DNA from 4 places in the Bradyrhizobium sp. AUGA SZCCT0105 genome. Region 4 is predicted to be linked to each of the others. Evidence: predicted binding sites of a transcription regulator. Region 4 holds the regulator's gene; each other region holds the start of a gene.

Evidence for each region. The regulator PhoB, encoded in region 4, activates phosphate uptake and scavenging genes when phosphate is short. The targets are predictions, from matches to a motif close to TGTCATNNANCTGTCAT.
Region 1: a site for PhoB is predicted at 2,024-2,040, ahead of JQ573_RS01940 (DUF47 domain-containing protein). Genes of this name have one in related genera too.
Region 2: a site for PhoB is predicted at 3,120-3,136, ahead of JQ573_RS02280 (RNA degradosome polyphosphate kinase). Genes of this name have one in related genera too.
Region 3: a site for PhoB is predicted at 3,027-3,043, ahead of JQ573_RS10360 (Orn/Lys/Arg decarboxylase N-terminal domain-containing protein). Genes of this name have one in related genera too.

What each region holds. Positions count from the first base shown of each region.
Region 1 is NZ_JAFCMK010000001.1:428,551-433,971, forward strand. Features, by position in the region: gene JQ573_RS01925 (ABC transporter substrate-binding protein) at 1-37, shown strand, start outside; gene JQ573_RS01930 (branched-chain amino acid ABC transporter permease) at 102-965, shown strand; gene JQ573_RS01935 (branched-chain amino acid ABC transporter permease) at 967-1,935, shown strand; gene JQ573_RS01940 (DUF47 domain-containing protein) at 2,080-2,724, shown strand; gene JQ573_RS01945 (inorganic phosphate transporter) at 2,739-3,743, shown strand; gene sugE (quaternary ammonium compound efflux SMR transporter SugE) at 3,744-4,058, opposite strand; gene JQ573_RS01955 (peptide chain release factor 3) at 4,215-5,421, shown strand, end outside.
Region 2 is NZ_JAFCMK010000001.1:498,156-503,576, reverse strand. Features, by position in the region: gene purN (phosphoribosylglycinamide formyltransferase) at 1-540, opposite strand, end outside; gene purM (phosphoribosylformylglycinamidine cyclo-ligase) at 537-1,610, opposite strand; gene JQ573_RS02290 (CDP-alcohol phosphatidyltransferase family protein) at 1,771-2,313, shown strand; gene JQ573_RS02285 (DnaA/Hda family protein) at 2,402-3,079, shown strand; gene JQ573_RS02280 (RNA degradosome polyphosphate kinase) at 3,206-5,410, shown strand.
Region 3 is NZ_JAFCMK010000002.1:282,075-287,495, reverse strand. Features, by position in the region: gene JQ573_RS10365 (GNAT family N-acetyltransferase) at 47-607, opposite strand; gene JQ573_RS10360 (Orn/Lys/Arg decarboxylase N-terminal domain-containing protein) at 626-2,983, opposite strand; gene JQ573_RS10355 (acyl-CoA dehydrogenase family protein) at 3,131-4,300, shown strand; gene JQ573_RS10350 (cupin domain-containing protein) at 4,340-4,762, opposite strand; gene JQ573_RS10345 (tetratricopeptide repeat protein) at 4,910-5,421, opposite strand, start outside.
Region 4 is NZ_JAFCMK010000008.1:324,187-329,607, reverse strand. Features, by position in the region: gene pstC (phosphate ABC transporter permease subunit PstC) at 1-695, shown strand, start outside; gene pstA (phosphate ABC transporter permease PstA) at 700-1,545, shown strand; gene pstB (phosphate ABC transporter ATP-binding protein PstB) at 1,542-2,360, shown strand; gene phoU (phosphate signaling complex protein PhoU) at 2,458-3,174, shown strand; gene phoB (phosphate regulon transcriptional regulator PhoB) at 3,305-4,015, shown strand; gene JQ573_RS32555 (GcrA family cell cycle regulator) at 4,333-4,845, opposite strand; gene JQ573_RS32550 (aspartate aminotransferase family protein) at 5,342-5,421, shown strand, end outside.

The DNA.
Region 1 (5,421 bases), on a different contig from region 4:
GCTCGACAAGAGCACCTGTGCGCTCCTGAAGAAGTGACGATCATGCCCGCCGGCCGTGGGCGCGGCCGGCGGGCTTCATCTATCCAGCGAAAGCTCATTCGATGCAGGCTCTCTACGCACAGCTTCTGGTGGGACTGATCAACGGCTCGTTCTACGCGCTGCTCAGTCTGGGGCTCGCCGTCATCTTCGGCATGCTCAACATCATCAATTTCGCGCACGGCGCACTCTACATGATGGGCGCCTTCGTGGCGTATTTCCTGCTCAATCTGGGCGGCATCAACTACTGGTGGGCGCTGCTCATCGCACCTGTCATCGTCGGCATCTTCGGCATGATCCTCGAGCGGACCATGCTGCAATGGCTGGCCGGGCTCGACCATCTCTATGGACTGCTGCTGACGTTCGGCATCGCGCTGATCGTGCAGGGCGTGTTCCAGAACTATTTCGGCTCCTCGGGCCTGCCTTACTCGATCCCGGATCAGCTCAAGGGCGGCGTCAATCTCGGCTTCATGTTCCTGCCGATCTATCGCGGCTGGGTCGTGATCTTCTCGCTGGTGGTGTGCCTTGCCACCTGGTTCCTGATCGAGAAGACGCAGCTCGGCGCCTATCTGCGCGCCGCCACCGAGAACCCGACGCTGGTGCGGGCCTTCGGCATCAACGTGCCGCGCATGATCACGCTGACCTACGGGCTCGGCGTCGGTCTCGCCGCGCTCGCCGGCGTGCTGTCGGCGCCGATCAACCAGGTCCGCCCGCTGATGGGCGCCGATCTCATCATCGTGGTGTTCGCGGTGGTCGTGATCGGCGGCATGGGCTCGATCATGGGCTCGATCATCACCGGCTTCGCGCTCGGCGTGATCGAGGGACTGACCAAGTATTTTTATCCCGAGGCCTCCAACACCGTGGTGTTTGTCCTGATGGTGGTGGTGTTGCTGGTGAAGCCAACGGGACTGACGGGACGGGCGGCCTGATATGTCAGCATTGACCGACGATACACTTCCGGTGACGCCGCGCGCGATGCGCGACGAGATGATCGTATTCGCCGTGATGGCGGTGCTGCTGGCAGTGGTGCCGTTCACGGGGATCTATCCCTTCTTCGTGATGCAGGCGTTGTGCTTTGCGCTGCTCGCCTGCGCCTTCAACCTTTTGATCGGCTATGGCGGCCTGCTGTCGTTCGGCCACGCCATGTTCCTCGGCACCGCCGGCTACGTCTCGGCGCATGCGCTGAAGGTGTGGGGGCTGCCGCCGGAGCTCGGCATCGTGGCCGGCACCGCCGCGGCGGCCTTGCTCGGCCTCGTCACCGGCTTCATCTCGATCCGCCGCCAGGGCATCTACTTCTCGATGATCACGCTGGCGCTGTCGCAGCTGCTCTATTTCATCTATCTGCAGGCGCCGTTCACCCATGGTGAAGACGGCATCCAGGGCATTCCGCAGGGGCACCTGTTCGGGATCTTCGACCTGTCGAAGCCGACGGTGCTCTACTACGTCGTGCTGGCCGGATTCCTTGCCGGCTTCCTTTTGATCTACCGCACCATCAACTCGCCGTTCGGTGAGGTGCTGAAGTCGATCCGCGAGAACGAGCCGCGCGCGATCTCGCTTGGCTACAAGACCGACCAGTACAAGATGCTGGCCTACATCCTGTCGGGCACGCTGGCCGGCTTCGCCGGCTCGCTGAAGGTGTTCGTGGCGCAGAACGCCTCGCTCACCGACGTGCACTGGTCGATGTCCGGCGAAATCGTGCTGATGACGCTGGTCGGCGGTCTCGGCACCATCTTCGGACCGGTGGTCGGCGCATTCGTGATCATCGCGATGCAGCAATATCTCGCCGGGTTCGGCCAGTGGGTGACGGTGATCCAGGGCGTGATCTTCGTGGCCTGCGTGCTGCTGTTCCGGCGCGGCCTGGTCGGCGAGCTGGCCCACCTGCTGCGGCGATCGCTGTAGGGCAGGGCACGCGATTTGCTGCCGACTTAGCGGTGGACGACCGCCCGTTCGGGCGGTCGATCCGGGTATTTTCCCCGCCAGATGCTCTATGACAGTTCTGTGACAGTCGCTAAAAGGGCTGTCCCGGAATGATGGAATTGAGACATGCTGCGCTGGTTTCGCGCCTTTCTGCCCAAGGAAGAGCGATTTTTCGACCTGTTCGCCCGCCACGCCCAGACCTCCGTGCAGTGCTCGCTGGCGCTGCAGGACATGCTGAGGGGCGGCGAGGAGACTCCCGTCTTCTGCCAGCGCGTCAATCAGTTCGAGAACGACGCCGATAGCGTCACCCGCGAGGTGCTGACCGCGGTTCGCCGCACCTTCATCACCCCGTTCGACCGCGGCGACATCAAGAACTTGATCACCGCGATGGACGACGCGGTCGACCAGATGCAGGCGACCGCCAAGGCCGTGATGCTGTTCGAGGTGCGCGAGTTCGAGCCGCCGATGCGCGAGATCGGCACCTTGATCGTCGAATGCGCCAATCTGGTCGTCCGCGCGCTGCCTCTGTTGCAGGCGATCGGCCAGAACGTCTCGATGCTGACCCAGATCACCGAGGAGCTGACCAAGCTCGAGGGGCGGGTCGACGATCTCCATGATATCGGGCTCAAGGAATTGTTCCTGAAGCACCGCGACGCCAACACGATGGACTTCATCGTCGGCGCGGAGATCTACGATCATCTCGAGAAGGTGGCCGACCGCTTCGACGACGTCGCCAACGAGATCAACTCCATCGTCATCGAGCAAGTGTAAGTCGGGGACATCACGTGGACGCCACGCTGGGTCTTCCGGTTCTGACCATCCTGATCGCGGTCGCGCTGCTGTTCGACTTCCTGAACGGCCTGCACGATGCCGCGAACTCGATCGCGACCATCGTCTCGACCCGCGTACTGCGGCCGCAATATGCGGTGTTCTGGGCGGCGTTCTTCAACTTCGTCGCCTTCGCGGTGTTCGGTCTGCACGTCGCCAACACCATCGGCACCGGGATCATCGACCCGTCCGTGGTGGACGCGACCGTGATCTTCGCGGCGCTGGTCGGCGCGATCGTCTGGAACGTGATCACCTGGGCGCTGGGCATTCCCTCGTCGAGCTCGCATGCGCTGATCGGCGGCCTGGTCGGCGCCGGCATGGCGAAGGCGGGCATCTCGGCGGCGGTGTGGAGCGGGCTCACCAAGACCTTGCTTGCCATCGTCCTGTCGCCGCTGGTCGGCTTCCTGCTGGCGCTGGTGCTGGTTGCGATCGTGTCCTGGCTCTCGGTGCGCTCGACGCCGTTCGCGGTCGATCGTGCCTTCCGCATCCTGCAATTCGCCTCGGCGTCGCTCTATTCGCTCGGCCATGGCGGTAACGACGCACAGAAGACCATGGGCATCATTGGCGTGCTGCTCTACTCGCAAGGCCATCTCGGCGACACCTTCGAGATTCCGTTCTGGGTCGTACTGGCCTGCCAGAGCGCGATGGCGCTGGGCACCCTGATGGGCGGCTGGCGGATCGTGCGCACCATGGGGCTGCGGATCACCAAGCTGACGCCGATGCAGGGCTTTTGCGCCGAGACCGGCGGCGCGGCCACGCTGTTCATCGCGACCTATCTCGGGGTTCCGGTATCGACCACCCACACCATCACCGGCGCCATCGTCGGGGTCGGCGCGGCACGGCGGCTGTCCGCCGTGCGCTGGAACGTGGCGAGCTCGATCGTCTATGCCTGGGTGATCACGATCCCGGCCTCGGCTGCGGTTGCAGCCGCGACCTATTGGGCGGTGCAGATATTGAAGTGATCAGCCGACCAGCTTCAGCCCGACGATGCCGGACACGATCAGCCCGATGCTGGCAAGCCGCATCGCGGTCGCGGGTTCGCCGAGCAGGATGATGCCGAGCGCCGCGGTGCCGACCGCGCCGATCCCGGTCCAGACCGCATAGGCGGTTCCAATCGGCAGCGTCTTGAGCGCGATGCCGAGCAGGATCACGCTGCCGGCCATCGCCGCGAGCGTCAGCACCGACGGCACCAGCCGCGAAAAACCCTCGGTGTATTTCAGCCCAATTGCCCAGCCGATCTCGAGCAGGCCTGCGGTGAACAGAATGGCCCAAGCCATAACGAACCCTCCGGATAAGGCAGGGTCGTCCCCGCGGATGGTATGGTGAGGTGAAGGTCGTCCTTCCGGTGCCTATATGTGGGTGGCGCGGCCAGTCCGCATTGCGACAAAACGCCCTTGATTGCGCCCGTTTTCCCTGCCAAACGCTGCCCCGCCATGTCTGATACCGCTGTTCCAACCGAATCGCCGTCCCGCTCGCCGCTTTCACAGGAAGTGGCGCGACGGCGCACCTTTGCGATCATCTCGCACCCGGACGCCGGCAAGACCACGCTGACGGAAAAGCTGCTGCTGTTCGGCGGCGCCATCAACCTCGCGGGCCAGGTCAAGGCCAAGGGCGAGCGGCGCAACACGCGCTCGGACTGGATGAAGATCGAGCGCGAGCGCGGTATCTCGGTCGTCACCTCGGTGATGACCTTCGAGTTCAACGACCTCGTGTTCAACCTGCTGGACACGCCGGGCCACGAGGACTTTTCGGAAGACACCTACCGCACGCTGACCGCGGTCGACTCCGCGGTCATGGTGATCGACGCCGCCAAGGGCATCGAGGCGCGCACCCGAAAGCTGTTCGAGGTGTGCCGGTTGCGCGACATCCCGATCATCACCTTCATCAACAAGATGGACCGCGAGAGCCGCGACACGTTCGAGCTCTTGGACGAGATCGAGAAGACGCTGGCGCTCGACACCACGCCGATGACCTGGCCGGTCGGCCGCGGCCGCGACTTCCTCGGCACCTATGATGTCGTCAATGGCGGCGTACGGCTGCTCGAGGGTGGCGGCGCCAAGACCGGCGCCACCGAGCAGATCGACATCGCCGATCTCGGCAAGCGCAATCCCAATCTCGACGTCGCCGAGGTCAGGGATGAGCTCGCGCTGGCGTCCGAGGCCTGCAAGCCGTTCGAGCTCGCGGCCTTCCGCGAAGGCCATCTGACGCCGGTCTATTTCGGCAGCGCGCTGCGCAATTTCGGCGTCGGCGACTTGCTCGAGGGCCTCGGCAAGTTCGCGCCGGCACCGCGCGCACAGGATTCCGATCTGCGCAAGGTCGAGGCCGCGGAGCCGCGCATGAGCGCGTTCGTGTTCAAGATCCAGGCCAACATGGATCCGAACCACCGCGACCGCATCGCCTTCGCGCGGCTGTGCTCCGGAAAACTCAGCCGCGGCATGAAGGCCAAGCTGGTACGCACCGGCAAGAACATGAGCCTGTCGAGCCCGCAATTCTTCTTCGCCCAGGACCGCTCGGTGGCGGACGAGGCGTTCGCCGGCGACGTCGTCGGCATTCCGAACCACGGCACCCTGCGGATCGGCGACACCCTGACCGAGGGCGAGGATCTGACCTTCGTCGGCGTGCCGAGCTTCGCACCGGAAA
Region 2 (5,421 bases), on a different contig from region 4:
ATAGATGCGATGCTCGATGGTGATCACGCGTGCAGCGAGCGTCTCCGGCGTGTCGTCGTCAGCCACGGTGACCGCACCCTGCATCACGATCGGCCCGGCGTCGGTCTCCGGGATCACGAAATGCACCGTCGCGCCAGACAGCTTGACCCCGGCTCGCAACGCCTGGCCGTGCGGATCGAGACCGGGAAAGCAGGGCAGCAGCGAGGGATGGATGTTGAGCATCCGCCCGTACCAGCGCCGGACAAACTCGGCGGTGAACAGCCGCATGAAGCCGCCGAGGCAGATCAGCTCGACCTGCTTGTCGTCGAGCGCCCGTTGCAGCACCGCCTCGAAGCCGGCGCGGTCCTTGCCGAACGGCTTGCTCTCGATGACAACGGTCGGAATGCCGCTCGCGGCCGCCTTCTCGAGCCCGGGAGCGTTGGCGCGGTTGGAGATCACGGCGACGATCTCGGCCGGAAAATCCGCAGCCTTGGCAGCCTCGATCAGCGCGGCCATGTTGGAGCCGCGGCCGGAAATCAGGATGGCAACCCGGCGCTTCATCGCGAGAGATCGAGATGACCGTGATAGACCACGCGGTGCTCGTCCTTGGCCTCGATCACTTCGCCCAGCAGCGTCACGGTTTCGCCGCCGGCGGTGAAGGCCTCGGTCACCGCATCGACCGCATCGGCCTTGACGATCGCGATCATGCCGATGCCGCAGTTGAAGGTGCGCAGCAGCTCAAGCTCGGCGATGCCGCCCTGCTCGGCCAGCCATTTGAACACCGGCAGCACCGGCAGCCGCGCCAGATCGATGCCGACGCCGAGATGCTTTGGCAGTACGCGCGGAATGTTGTCGGTGAATCCGCCGCCGGTGATGTGGGCGAGCCCCTTCACCGCGCCGGTCTCGCGGATCGCGCGCAGGCAGGACTTCACATAGAGCCTGGTCGGCGTCAGCAGCGCCGCGCCGAGCGTCATGACCGGTGCGAACGGCGCCGGCGCATCATAGCCAACGCCGGATTGCTCGACGATCTTGCGCACCAGCGAATAGCCGTTGGAGTGCACGCCGGAGGACGCCAGGCCGATCACGGCGTCGCCCGCCGCGATATCCCCCGTCGGCAGCAGGGTGCCGCGCTCGGCCGCGCCGACCGCAAAGCCGCCGAGGTCGTAGTCGCCGTCCTTGTAGAGGCCGGGCATCTCGGCGGTCTCGCCGCCGATCAGCGCGCAGCCGGATTCGCGGCAGCCCTCGGCAATCCCCGCGACGATCTGCGCGGTGGCCTCCGGGTGGAGCTTGCCGCAGGCGAAATAGTCGAGGAAGAACAGCGGTTCCGCGCCCTGCACGACAAGGTCGTTGACCGACATCGCGACCAGGTCGATGCCGATGCCGTTGTGGATGCCAGTCTCGATCGCGATCTTCAGCTTGGTGCCGACGCCATCGGTCGCGGCCACCAGGACCGGATCCTTGAAGCCGGCGGCCTTGAGGTCGAACAGCCCGCCGAATCCGCCGATCTCGGCGTCCGCGCCGGGCCGTGCGGTGGCCCGCACCATCGGCTTGATCAGATCGACCAGACGATTGCCGGCGTCGATATCGACACCCGAATCCGCGTAAGTGAGCCCGTTTTTGCGCTCGGTCATGCCCAATTCCAGATGATAAGGGGCTGGTTACGAGGAATTCCGCCCCCGCGCAATGGCTCGCGGCGATGCGGCCGCGATACTATGTAGATAACACCCGGCCGCCGCGCAAAAGAGCCGGATATCGAGTAAAATCAGGCTTCTAGCCGGGAAGCGATTCAAGTTGAGCATACCGAATATCATCACCCTCGGCCGCATCATCCTGGTGCCGGTGATCGTCTGGGCCATCGTCTCGAGCCAGATGGAGATCGCGTTTGCGATCTTCGTGATCGCCGGCGTCTCGGATGCGGTCGACGGTTTCCTCGCCAAGCGCTTCAACATGGCGAGCGAGCTCGGCGCCCTGCTCGATCCGCTCGCCGACAAGGCGCTGCTGGTGTCGATCTATGTCGCGCTCGGAATCTGGGGCGCGGTGCCGCGCTGGATCGTGATTCTCGTGGTGTCGCGCGACATCATGATCGTCTCCGCCGTGATTGTGTCATGGTTGTTCGACAAGCCGGTCGAGATGAAGCCGTTGATGGTGTCGAAGCTGAACACCGTGGCACAGGTCGCGTTCGCGGCTCTGGTGCTGGCCTCGCTCGGCTTCGGCTTTCAGCCGCACCCCTACGACCTGATCCTGATGGGCCTGGTCACGATCTTTACTTTGGGTTCGGTGTCCCTCTATCTCGTGGAGTGGGTGCGGCACATGAGCACGATCGAGGCTCGGTAGCGCACGATCCCGAAAAGTGGAAACCGGTTTTCCAGCGACAAACGCGAAGCGTTGGCGCATGCTAAAATGAAGTGGTTTGGAGACTTGCGTGGCCGGTAGCGTTCAACCTCGTCAATTGGCCTTGGCCCTGCCGCACGAGGAGAAACTGACCCGCGACGATTTCCTCGAGGGGCCCGCCAATGAGGCGGCGCTGGCGCTGATCGACGGCTGGCCCGACTGGCCGAACCGAATCATGCTGCTGGTGGGGCCCGAAGGCTCCGGCAAGAGCCACCTCGCCGCGATCTGGGCCGAGATCGCCGGCGCGCGCTCGACCGCGGCGCATGCGCTGACTGCCGACACGGTGCCGACGGCGCTTGCGACCGGCGCACTGGTGGTCGAGGACCTGAGGCCGTCGGATTTCGACGAGCGCGCGATGTTCCATCTGATGAATCTCGCCCGCCAGGACGATGCCTTCGTGCTGGTCACGGCGCGGGTGCCGCCATCGGCGTTCGAGATCGAGCTGCGCGATCTGCGCTCGCGGCTTCGCGCGGTGCCGACGGTGACGCTGCTGCCACCCGACGACCAGCTGTTCCGCGGCTTGATCGTGAAGTTCTGCGCCGACCGCCAGATGAGCGTGGACGAACCGCTCGTCAGCTACCTGACCAACCGGATCGAGCGGTCCTATACCGCGGTCCGCCAGGCGGTCGAGCTGCTCGACACCGAGGCGCTGCGGTTGGGCCGGCCGGTGACCCGGGCGCTGGCGGCGGAGCTGTTGCGTGATGCCTGACCGACCCGCGGCTTGACGTTGCAGGCCAACGGAACATCAATGTCATCGAAACGTCATCGCAATATCACATGTTCTGTGCGGCCCTCGACCGCTCCGGCCCCCTGCCCCGAATTGGACCAGCACTTGATGGACTCGGCACAAGCACCTGAAATCAAAGAGAAAGAGGCGGAGCTTCCGTCCGTCCCCGCGGTCGCGACCAGCCCCGAGAGATTCATCAACCGAGAGCTGTCCTGGCTGCACTTCAACCGCCGGGTGCTCGAGGAAGCGGTCAATCTCGGCCATCCCCTGCTGGAGCGGGTCCGCTTCCTGTCGATTTCGGCGAATAACCTCGACGAGTTCTTCATGGTCCGCGTCGCCGGCATCAAGGCCCAAGTCCGCGAGGGCATTGCCGAGCGCAGCCCGGACGGCCTGCTGCCGGCCGAGCAGCTCGTGATGATCAACAAGACCGTGTCGCAGCTCGCCTCCGATCAGCAGGCGATCTGGAGCGACCTGCGCGAGCTCCTGTCCAAGGTCGGCATCCAGCTGGTCGACGGGCGCGACGTCACCAAATCGGAACGCACCTGGATCGAGGATCACTTCCTCCACAACATCTTCCCGCTGCTGACCCCGCTCGCGATCGACCCGGCACATCCGTTCCCGTTCATCCCGAACCTTGGCTTCACGGTCGCGCTGCAATTGTCGCGGATCGCCGACGGCAAGGCGATGAACGCGCTGATCCGCATGCCCGGCAAGATCGACCGTTTCATCCGCATTCCCTCGACCAAGGAAGGCGCGCCGGCCCGCCTGATCACGCTCGAGCAGGCCACCGGCCTGTTCATCGGCCGCCTGTTCCCCGGCTACACCGTCAAGGGTCAGGGCGCATTCCGCATCATCAGGGACTCCGAACTCGAAATCGAGGAAGAGGCCGAAGACCTCGTCCGCCTGTTCGAGACCGCACTCAAGCGCCGCCGGCGCGGATCGGTGATCCGGCTCGAGATCGAGGCCACGATGCCCGAAGAACTGCGCGTCTTCGTGCAGCACGCATTGTCGGCCGCGGACGATGAAGTGATCCTGGTCGACGGCGTGCTCGCGATGAACGAACTGTCGCAGCTCACGCGCCTCAATCGCCCCGACCTCGAATTCCCGCCCTACGTGCCGCGCCACCCCGAACGCGTGCGCGACCATGGCGGCGATATCTTCGCCGCGATCCGCCAGAAGGATCTCGTGGTCCATCACCCCTACGAATCCTTCGACGTCGTCGTGCAGTTCCTGCAGCAGGCGGCGCGCGATCCCGACGTGGTCGCGATCAAGCAGACGCTCTATCGCACCTCGAACAACTCGCCGATCGTGCGCGCGCTGGCGGATGCCGCCGAAGCCGGCAAGTCGGTGACCGCGCTGATCGAATTGAAGGCGCGCTTCGACGAGGAGGCCAATATCCGCTGGGCACGCGACCTCGAACGCGCCGGCGTGCAGGTCGTCTACGGCTTCATCGAGCTGAAGACCCACGCCAAGCTGTCGATGGTGGTGCGCCGCGAGGGCGGCAATCTCACGACCTATGTGCACACCGGCACCGGCAACTACCATCCGGTCACCGCCCGCATCTACACCGACGTCTCCTACTTCACGTCGGACCCGATCATCGGCCGCGACGTCGCGCGGGTGTTCAACTACATCACCGGCTATGCCGAGCCGAGCGACATCGAGAAGATGGCGGTGTCGCCGCTGACATTGCGCAAGCGGATCATCGAGCACATCCACGGCGAGATCGCTCACGTCAAGCATGGCCGGCCCGGCGCGATCTGGATGAAGATGAACGCGCTCGTCGACCCTGATATCATCGACGCGCTGTATGAGGCCTCGCAGGCCGGCGTCTCGATCGAGCTCGTGGTGCGCGGCATCTGCTGCCTGCGGCCCGGACTGCCCGGATTGTCGGAGAACATCCGCGTCAAATCGGTGATCGGCCGGTTCCTGGAACACGGCCGAATCTATTGCTTCGGCATGGGCCAGGGCCTGCCGAGCGCAAAAGCTGCTGTGTATATCTCGTCCGCCGACATGATGCCGCGGAACCTCGACCGCCGCGTCGAAGTGCTCTGTCCGCTGCAAAATCCCACGGTGCATCAGCAGGTTCTCGAACAGATCATGGTGGCGAACCTGAAGGACACCGAGCAGAGCTGGCAATTGTTGCCGGATGGGTCCTCAACGCGTATGAAGGCCGCGAAAGGCGAAGAGCCGTTCAATCTACATGACTATTTCATGACAAATCCGAGTCTGTCCGGCCGTGGTAAGTCTCTCAAGGAATCTTCACCGCGCCGTCTCACGCGTCGCAACGAGCGTCAGCAGCCATCGTCTTAAGGGGGTCTTAC
Region 3 (5,421 bases), on a different contig from region 4:
CGCCAGGACGACGAATGGCAGGGAGCCGCGCAGCCCCCATCACCCATCACCGCCGCGACAGCGGCGCGGGTGGCGGCGGGGCGGTCGAGCCGGCGGCGAGCGAGCGCTGCACCATCACGGTGTCGGACCAGCGGCCGTAGCGATAGGCGACACCGGGCAGATGGCCGACGCGGGCAAAGCCGAAGCGGTCGTGCAGCGCCAGCGACGCGGCGTTGTCGCTGTCGATGTAGCCGATCATCTGGCGGAAGCCGGCCGCAGCACAAGCGTCGACCAGTTCCTGCAACAGCCGGCCGCCGACGCCCTTGCCGGTGAAGCCGTGGTGAATATAGATCGAATGCTTCACCGTGTAGCGATAGGCCGGACGCTTGCGGAACTGGACCACATAGGCATAGCCGACCACTTCGCCCTCGCACAGCGCGACCAGATGCGGCAGGCGGGTGTTGCGCAGATTCTTGCGGCGGTCGCGCAGGTCGTCGGGCTCCGGCGTGCCGCTGTCGTCGACGCTCTCCTCGATGCCGTGGCGGATGTGATAGCGGTAGATCGATAGCATCGCATCGACGTCGCCGTCGCGCGAGGGTCGGACGGTGATCTTGTGATCATTCTCCATTGTGTTGCGTCCGCTGGCCTATTCGGACACGACATAGGTGTAGAAGCGGACGCGGCCCGCGTCGTCGATCTCCTTGTAGATGCCCTGGACCTCGACCTCGAAGCCCGGGAACGCATTGAAGCTCGCCTCGAACATCCGCAAGTAGTCGATCATCGGCTTGCTGCGTTCCGACAGTCGCTCGCCGGGCACGATGGTGGCGATGCCGGGCGGGTAGACCACGAACGGCGTCGCGGCGATGCGGCCGAAGATCTGGTCGATCGGCAGATAGTCGACGTCGTTGCGGATCAGATATTGCGCCGCCTGGCGCGGCGACATCGCGATCTCCGGGAGATGCTCGGGCAGGAATTGCTTGGCCTGCAGCGTGCTGACGCCGCCGTCGCGGAAGAAGCGGTGCATGTCGCCGCAGAGGTCGCGCAGCCGCACTCCGGTGTAGCGTTGCGGGCGGCGGCGGAAGAATTCGGGGATGACGTCCTCGACCAGCGCGTTGTCGTCGTGCAGCTTCTTGAAGGCGACGAGCCCGGACACCAGCGTGCCGGCCTTGCTGGCCTCGACGCCCGGCGTCAGCAGGAAGAGCAGGGAGTTGAGGTCGTTCTTCTCGGCGACGATCTGGTTCTCGCGCAGATATTGCGCGACGACCGGGGCGGGGATGCCGTGATCGGCATAGGCGCCGGTGGCGTGGTCGAACCCCGGCGTCAGCAAGGTGAGCTTGTTCGGGTCGGTCATGGCAAATCCCGCGGTCAGCTCCGGGAAGCCGTGCCAGGTTTCGCCCGGGCTGAGCTGCCAGTAGGACGGATTGGTCGCGAGCTGATCGGTCGAGATCGTCTCCCAGGCGACATTGTGCACGCCGTTCTCGCGCGCGACGTCGGGGATCATCACGCGGTCCGGCACGAACGGCTCGAAGAACCAGCGCCGCTCGGCGCGCGTCTCCTTCTCCTCGAACTCGCGCTTCACCGCGCGGATCTTCTTGCGCAGCTCGATGCCGAGCCGGATCGTGTCGTCCCAAAGCACTTCGCCGGAGCGGCCTTTCATCATCTGCGCGCCGACGTCGAGCGAAGCGAAGATCGGATAGAACGGCGAGGTCGAGGCGTGCTGCATGAAGCTTTCGTTGAAGCGGCGGTGCTCGACCCGGCGCTTCTGGCCCTTGATGTGGCGGTCGCGGATGTGGATCTGCGAGGCCTGCGAGAAGCTCGCGAGCTGCTTGTGGGTCGATTGGGTGGCGATGATGCCAGGCGCCTCGGGGCCGAGATTGGCGAGCCCCATCGCGAAGCGGCCGGAATAGATCGGGTGGAACTTCATGAAGCCGGCCCAGGCCTCGTCGAACAGGATGTAGTCGCAGAGATGGCCGATCCGCTTGAGGATCATCTCGGCGGAGTGGATGGTGCCGTCATAGGTGCACTGCTCGACCACGGCGACGCGGAACGGACGCTCCTTCTTCCAGGCGTTCTCGTCCTTGACCAGCGGGTGCTTGCGGATCTGGTCGCGCAGCGCGCCCTCGTCGAGCAGGTCCCAGCGCATCGGGCCGATCAGGCCCCAGGCGTTGCGCACCGTCGGCACATAGACCGGGATGCCGCCGCCGATCAGGAGCGCGCCGTGATGCGCGGCCTTGTGGTTGTTGCGGTCGAACAGCACGAGATCGCCATCGGTGACCAGCGAGCCGAGCGCGACCTTGTTGGATGTCGAGGTGCCGTTGAGCACGAAATAGGTCTTCTCGGCGCCGAAGATCTTGGCGGCTTCCTTTTGCGCCCGCAGCGCCGGCCCCTCATGGGTGAGAAGGTCGCCGAGATCGAGCACGGAATTGTCGAGGTCGTCGCGGAACACCGCCTCGCCGAGATGTTCGACGAACACCCGGCCGATCGGGCTGCGGCTGTAGAACACGCCGCCATTGTGGCCCGGGCAGGTCCAGAGCTGGTTGCCTTCCTCGGCATAGTCGACCAGCGCCCCGAAGAACGGGGTCTTCAGGTTCTCGGCATATTGCTTCAGCCTGGAGATCAGGTTCTTGGCGATGAAGGGCGGGGTTTCCTCGGACAGGAACACGTAGCCGTCGATGAAATCGAGCACCTCGACCGGCAGGTCCTCGAACCGCTTGCGGCGGATCAGCAGGAGGATCGGGAAGTCGAGGCCGCGCCGGCGCATCAGATTGATCAGCGCCGCGGTCTTGCCCTCGAGACCCTTCTTGCCCCAGTCGACCACCATGCAGCCGATCGCCGCATCGGTCTGCACCGCGATCTCGGCATCTTCCAGTTTGCGGGCGCGGACCACCTCGAAGCCGGAGCGCTCGATTTCGGCGATGATCTGGTTGAAGCGGATGCCTTCGAGGTCGTCGGCCTCGAAAACCGGCGCCGCGAACAGGAAGTTGAAGCGTTTGAAATAGTCCATGCATGTCCCCGAAACTGGTCCGCTGAACCTGTCTGCACAATTCATGACAAAGAGATGACGGTCCCTCTGCGACGCCAAGCCCGATGGTCAAATTCGCGTCCACGCGCTGAATTCCCGATATTGCCAGCTCTCGGAAAGGAAGGCGTCATGCCCCAGCCTGCCAAAGATCCTGCCAGATCCAGCGTTGCAGACCATTTGACCGCGCTCGAGCGGCTTGCCCCGCTGATTGCCGAGCAACGGGCGGATTTCGATCGGGAGCGCCGGCTTCCCGACGCCGTGGTCCGCGCCCTGGCCGAGGCCGGAATGTTTCGGCTGTATCTGCCGAAAGCGCTGGGCGGGCCGGAATTCTCGCCGCTCGACTTCATGACGATCGTCGAGGCGGCCGCCGCGCTCGACGGCTCGGTCGGCTGGCTGGTCGGTAATGGCGGCGGCATGAGCCGGGCCGGCGGCTATCTGCCGGAGGAGGTGGTGCGGGGCTGGTTCGCCGATCCGCTGGCGTTCATCGCGAGCGCCACCGGGGCGATCGGGACGGCGGTCGAGGTCGAGGGCGGCTATCGCGTCAGCGGACGCTGGCCGTTCGGCAGCGGCGCGCCCCACGCGACCAGGTTCATGGGGCTGGCGAGCGTCAAGGGGCCCGACGGCAAGGACAGCCCGCCGATCTGCTGCTACGTCGATCGCGCCGACGTCCGCCTCCACGACACCTGGTTCGTGTCCGGACTGCGCGCCACCGGAAGCTGCGACTTCGAGATGCAGGACTGTTTCGTGCCTGACAGCCACACCCATCCGCTGGTCGACTTCAAGCCGACCCAGCCGGGTATCCCGTACCGGCTGCCGGGGCTCGCGGCGTTTTCCTGGACGGTCTCGGTCGTGCCGCTCGGGATCGCGCGCGGCGCGCTCGACGCCTTCATCGCGCTCGCGGGCAAGAAGCCCCGGCTCGGTGGCGTCGGCCAGCTGCGCGACGGTGAACTGGTCCAGTCGATGGTCGGCCGAGCCGAAACGGCGCTGCGCTCCGCGCGGGCGCTGCTGGTCGAGGACATGACGGAGCTGATGGCGGCGAGCGAGGCCGGAGGCGAGCGGCTGATTGAAGCGCGGCTGCTGCACCGGATCGCCTGCGCCAATGCCGGCGAAACCGCCGCGCGTGTCGTCGAGATGATCGCGGCGGCCGCCGGCACGGCCGCGATCTTCGAGACCGGTACGCTGGAACGTTCGATCCGCGACGTCCAGGCCGCGATCAAGCATGTCGCGATGACCCCGATCAGCTACGGGCTGGTTGGCCGCGTAAAACTCGGCCTGCCGCTCGGCACGACGCGGTTTTAAGCAGGGCCGCCGGCGGTGCAGGCTTCTTGCGTCGAGCGGTCAGGAAGCGACCGGCACCAGGCCGTAGCGCAGCATCGTCTCTTTCATCCTGGCTGGATCGGGCGCACCCCCCGCCATCAGGGCCGCCATGTCCTTGAAATATTGCGGTCCGAGCGCGCCGGGGCTGAGGAGGCAGAGGCAGGTCGCCGGACCGTTCGAGCGGTTGGTGAAGCCGTGCACGACACCGCGCTTGATGAACACCGACTCGCCGGGCCCGATGTGGATCTCCTTGCCGTCGACCCGCCAGGTCGAGACGCCCGAAAGCCCGTAGATCGTCTCGTCCCAGCTCTCGTGATAGTGCGGAATCGGCATCCGGGCATTCGGTTGCAGCGTCATCTCGAACAGATCGACGCTGCCGCCGGTGGTCTCCTTGCTCTGCAGGAATTTGAGCTGCAACGTACCGAAGTCAATCAGATCGGGCATGACGGACTCGCAAATGGTTCGGGTGCCCACGATAGCGGACGGCGCCGAAGGAAGCCAACGGCGCGTGCAGCCCGGACGCGCGATGCGATGTCCGGGCCGGATCTAGTGATCCCGCATTCCGCTCATGTCGGCTCCGCGCCGGTGCGCTCAGTAGACGAGGTTCGTACCCGGCGGCTTCTCCAGTGCGGCTGCCAGCGTGCGATACTCCTCGCAGTCGGTGCCGCAGATCTCGCCGATCCGCTGCAGATGATACTGCGCCTGGTCGCGGTTGCCTTGTTCGATCTGCCACAGACCGTAGTAGTTCCACGTCAGCACGTGGTTGGGATCGGCCTTCAGCGCGCGCTCGTACCAGACCTGCGACTGCTTGTAGTCGCCGAGCTTGCGATAGGAGTAACCGATCAGGTTCGCGACATCAGGATGATCATCGCGGCCGAGCGCGTGCAGCTGATCGATCGCGGCGGCGTAGTCGTTGCGTTCGTAGATCGTCGCATAGGCCGCGCGATAGCTGTCGCGGAATGCCGGATCATCGAAGCCGGATTGCTTGATCGGCTTCTTGACCCTGTGCGTGGTCTTTCTGTCCTTCTGCTGGGGATAGGCCGGCGCAGGCGTGCTGTAGCTCGACCCGTAGAAGTCTCCGCCGCCCGCTCCTCCTCCGCCGC
Region 4 (5,421 bases):
TGACGATCGCCATTCCGGTCGGCATCGGCATCGCCATCTTCCTCACCGAACTCTGCCCGCAAATGCTGCGCCGCCCGATCGGCATCGCCATCGAGCTGCTCGCCGGCATCCCCTCGATCATCTACGGCATGTGGGGCTTCTTCGTGCTGGGCCCGTTCCTGGCCAACACGTTCCAGCCCTTCATGATCAGGATATTCGAGGGCGTCCCGGTGCTGGGTGCGGTGTTCGCAGGTCCGCCGTCCTATCTCAGCCTGTTCAACGCCGCGCTGATCCTCGCCATCATGGTGCTGCCCTTCATCACCGCGATCTCGGTCGACGTGTTCAAGACCGTGCCGCCGGTGCTGAAAGAGGCCGCATACGGCATGGGCTGCACCACATGGGAAGTCGTCCGCAGCGTCGTGATCCCCTACACCCGGGTCGGCGTGATCGGCGGCATCATGCTGGCACTCGGCCGCGCCCTCGGCGAGACCATGGCGGTGACCTTCATCATCGGCAACTCGTTCCGCATCTCGTCGTCGATCTTCGCGCCGGGCACCACGATCTCGGCGGCGATCGCCTCCGAATTCGCCGAGAGCGACGGCCTGCACCAGTCCGGGCTGATCCTGCTCGGCCTCCTGCTGTTCGTGCTGACCTTCTTCGTGCTCGCCGGCGCGCGGCTGATGCTGATGCGGCTTGAAACGAAAGCGGGGAAATAGCGCCATGAACCCGATCTACAAATCCCGCCGCCGCAGCGACATCGTCATTCGCGCACTCTGTGTCGGCGCGGCGCTGTTCGGCGTCACGTGGCTGGCGCTGATCCTGTTCACGCTGGTCTATAACGGCCTTGCCGGCCTCAGCGTGCAGCTGTTCACCCAGAACACGCCGCCGCCGGGCTCGACCGAAGGCGGCCTGCTCAACGCCATCGTCGGCTCGGTCATCATGACGGTGATCGGCGTCGGCATCGGCGCGCCGCTCGGCCTGTTCGCCGGCACCTACCTCGCCGAGTACGGCAAGCACGACAAGCTCACCTCGGTGATCCGCTTCATCAACGACATCCTGCTCAGCGCGCCTTCGATCATCATCGGCCTGTTCATCTATGGCGCAGTGGTGGTGCCGATGCGCGGCTTCTCGGCGATCGCAGGCAGTCTCGCGCTCGCCGTGATCGTGATCCCGGTCGTGCTGCGCACCACCGAGGACATGCTGCTGCTGGTGCCCAATCCGCTGCGCGAGGCGGCCTCCGCGCTCGGCCTGCCGCGTTCGCTGGTGATCAAGCGGATCGCTTATCGTGCTGCGCGTAGCGGCTTGATCACCGGCGTGCTGCTGGCGACCGCCCGTGTCGCCGGTGAAACCGCGCCGCTGCTGTTCACCGCGCTGTCGAACCAGTTCTTCAGCCTGGATCTGACCAAGACCATGGCCAACCTGCCGGTGACCATCAACAACTTCGTGCAGAGCCCCTACGCCTACTGGAAAGAGCTGGCGTGGAGCGGTGCGCTGCTCATCACCTTCACTGTGCTCGCGCTGAATATCGGCGCGCGTATCCTTGGTGCCGAAAGGGCCGCAAAATGACCGAGCTTTCCGTCTCAACGACTGTCGCGAGCCACGTTCCCCAGGTGCCGCTGCCGGAAGCGCCGCCGAAAGTCACGGTGCGCAACCTCAACTTCTATTACGGCGAGCACCACGCGCTGAAGAACATCAACCTGACGCTCGGCACCAACCGCGTCACGGCGTTCATCGGCCCGTCGGGCTGCGGCAAGTCGACCCTGCTGCGCATCTTCAACCGGATGTACGATCTCTATCCGGGCCAGCGCGCGGTCGGCCAGCTGATGCTGGACCAGACCAACATTCTCGATCCCAAGCTCGACCTCAATCTGCTCCGCGCGCGGGTCGGCATGGTGTTCCAGAAGCCGACGCCGTTCCCGATGACGATCTACGAGAACATCGCCTTCGGCATCCGCCTCTACGAAAAGATCTCGAAGTCCGAGATGGACGACCGGGTCGAGAAGGCGCTGCGCGGCGGCGCGCTGTGGAATGAGGTCAAGGACAAGCTGAACGCTTCCGGCCTGTCGCTCTCCGGCGGCCAGCAGCAGCGCCTGTGCATCGCGCGCACCGTGGCGGTGCGTCCCGAGGTGATCCTGTTCGACGAGCCGTGCTCGGCGCTCGATCCGATCTCGACCGCCAAGGTCGAGGAACTGATCCAGGAGCTCTCCGAAGACTACACGATCGCAATCGTCACCCACAACATGCAGCAGGCGGCGCGCGTCTCCGACAAGACCGCCTTCATGTATCTCGGTGAGCTGATCGAGTTCGACGACACCAACAAGATCTTCACCTCGCCGAGCGATCGACGCACCCAGGACTACATCACCGGCCGGTTCGGCTAGCGCATGGTCCGCAAAATTGGGTACCGGTTTTCCGACCGGATCATGCGAAACTGAGGACACCAAATCATGATCCCCGGGATCATGAGGGAGACAAGCGATGGCTTCTGAACATACCGCCAAGGCATTCGACAGCGACCTGCAGGAGTTGACCCGCCTGGTCGCCGAGATGGGCGGCCTCGTCGAGCGGATGATCACCGAGTCGGTCGACGCGCTGATCCGTCGCGACGTCGCGCTCGGCAAGCGCGTGGTCGCCGCGGACATCGAGATCGACAATCTGCAGCGCGTGATCGAAGAGCGCGCGGTGCTGACGATCGCCCGCCGCCAGCCGATGGCGATCGACCTGCGCGAAATCGTCAGCGCGATGCGCGTGGCCACCGACCTCGAGCGGATCGGCGACCTCGCCAAGAACATGGGCAAGCGCGTCGCGGCGCTGGAAAGCGATTTCCAGCCGCTGAAGCTGATCCGCGGCCTGGAGCACATGACCGACCTCGTGCTGTCGCAGGTCAAGTCGGTGCTCGACGCCTATGCCGCGCACGACCTGCCGGCGGCGATGAACGTCTGGAAGGGCGACGAGGAGGTCGATGCGATCTGCACCTCGCTGTTCCGCGAGTTGCTGACCTACATGATGGAGGATCCGCGCAACATCTCGTTCTGCATCCATCTGATGTTCTGCGCCAAGAACATCGAGCGGATCGGCGATCACGCCACCAACATCGCCGAAACCGTGTTCTACATGATCGAGGGCCAGCAGATCACCGACAAGCGCCCGAAGGGCGACATGACCAACTTTGCCACCACGGTGCCCGGTACCTAGGACATGATCCGCAGGCGCGGAGCCGGATTGTCTTCACGACAAGTCGTTTCCGCGGGGATTATGCTCAGGAAAGCAAGCGTTTCGGTTTGCGTCTGGGCAACGGATCATCACAGAGAGAGAACTTAAGCCGATGAGCGCACGCATTCTGGTAGTCGAAGACGAGGAAGCGCTGACGACACTGTTGCGCTACAACCTCGATGCGGAAGGCTACGATGTCGAGACGGTGGGGCGCGGCGACGATGCCGACACCCGCCTGAAGGAGCGCGTTCCCGACCTCGTGGTACTGGACTGGATGCTGCCGGGCCTGTCCGGCATCGAGCTGTGCCGCCGCCTGCGGGCGCGGCCCGAGACCAAGCAGCTTCCGATCATCATGCTGACCGCGCGCGGCGAGGAGAGCGAGCGCGTGCGCGGGCTTGCCACCGGCGCCGACGACTACATCGTCAAGCCGTTCTCGGTGCCGGAACTGCTGGCACGGGTGAAGGGCCTGCTGCGCCGTGCGAGCCCGGAGCGGCTTGCGACCGTGCTGACCTATGGCGACATCGAGCTCGACCGCGAAAAGCGCCGCGTGGCGCGCTCGGGACGTCCGATCGATCTCGGTCCGACCGAGTATCGGCTGCTCGAATTCTTCCTCGAGCATCCCGGCCGCGTGTTCAGCCGCGAGCAGCTGCTCGACAGCGTCTGGGGCCGCGACATCTATATCGATGAGCGTACCGTCGACGTGCATATCGGCCGCCTGCGCAAGCTGCTCAATCCGGGCCGCGAGCAGGATCCGATCCGCACCGTGCGCGGCGCCGGCTACGCGCTCGACGACCGCTTCGCGAAGGCCGAACCGCAGCCGTAAGGCTGGCCGACAATCGTAAACCACAACACGGCGTCGTCCCGGCGAACGCCGGGACCCATAAGCCGCGGCCGGCGCAATCGGCAAGCGGCCAGACGACTTTCTAACAACGCCCATTCGTGGTTATGGGTCCCGGCGTTCGCCGGGACGACGCCGGTGATGTGACGTAGCCCGGATGGAGCGAAGCGAAATCCAGAACTTCATTCTCCGCTTCAAACACCGCGCCGGATTACGCTTCGCTCCATCCGGGCTACGAGCCACAAAAAAATCCCCGCTTTCGCGGGGATTTGTTTTTACAGTCCAGGCAGTTTCCCGAGTGCTTACTTGATCTGTGGCTTCGCCGACGGCCGGCGGCGATCGGCGGCGGGCTGATAGGCGACGCGCGAGTGATGCGCGCAATAGGGCAGACCGGCGAGCGCCTTGCCGCCGCAGAAGAAGAATTCCGGGCTCGAGGGATCGCCGACCGGCCAATGGCAGGTGGCCTCGTTGAGCTCGAGCAGCGACAGCCGCTGGCTCATCGGCACCACGTTGTCGAAGGAGATCGGATCGGGCTCCATCTCGACCTCGAAGGCGTGCGCAAGCGCAGTGTTGCCGCGCGAGACCGGGCGCGCCACCCGCATCATGTGCTGGGCGGGGCGGGCCTTGCGCTGCCGCGGCGCGGCCGTGGAGGGGGCCTTGGCGCGGCCGGAGAGGCCGAGCCGATGTACTTTGCCGATCACGGCGTTTCGCGTCACATTGCCAAGTTCCGCCGCGATCTGGCTGGCCGAGAGGCCGGATTCCCAGAGCTTCTTCAGCTGCTCGACGCGATCGTCGGACCAGGTCAATACAGTCATCACATTCTTCCTTTCGCATGGCGCCGGCCACTCATCGGAGCGGCGCTGCGAGCCAATCTGGACAAATATCCCTGCGGCCAGAATCCCTTAGCCCTCGCCGGGCACGGTGTTGCGCCCGAACGTTTACGCGAGACACGAAGGCTACTTAGAGGGTCCAGTACTGCCGCACGAGATGTCGTACCCGACAGGCCAAACGCTACAATATGGCGTGACTCTGGCGCAAGAGTCCGCGGCCGTGCGTCCACATGTTCCCACAAAGTTAAGCATTGCTATGAGGCTTTTCCACCGCACCGGAATGCTCCGGATTGCGCCGGTTTCGCATTGCAGGAAGGCCGGCAAAGGCCGGCTCCTGGCGATTGACACTGACCGGCCGCCGCATAGAATGACCCGCACGTGCCGCCCGCAAAGGCGGCCGTTTTGTTTTCCGAAGCTGGCGGTTGCTGCGTAGGCGTCAAGGCGCGCGGCGATTGACGGCTTCAAACCGGCAGTGAACGCCATGACCAACGCCTCGTCGCATCTGCTCCCCGTCTTCGCCCGGGTCGATCTCGGCTTCGAGCGCGGCGAGGGCGCCTGGCT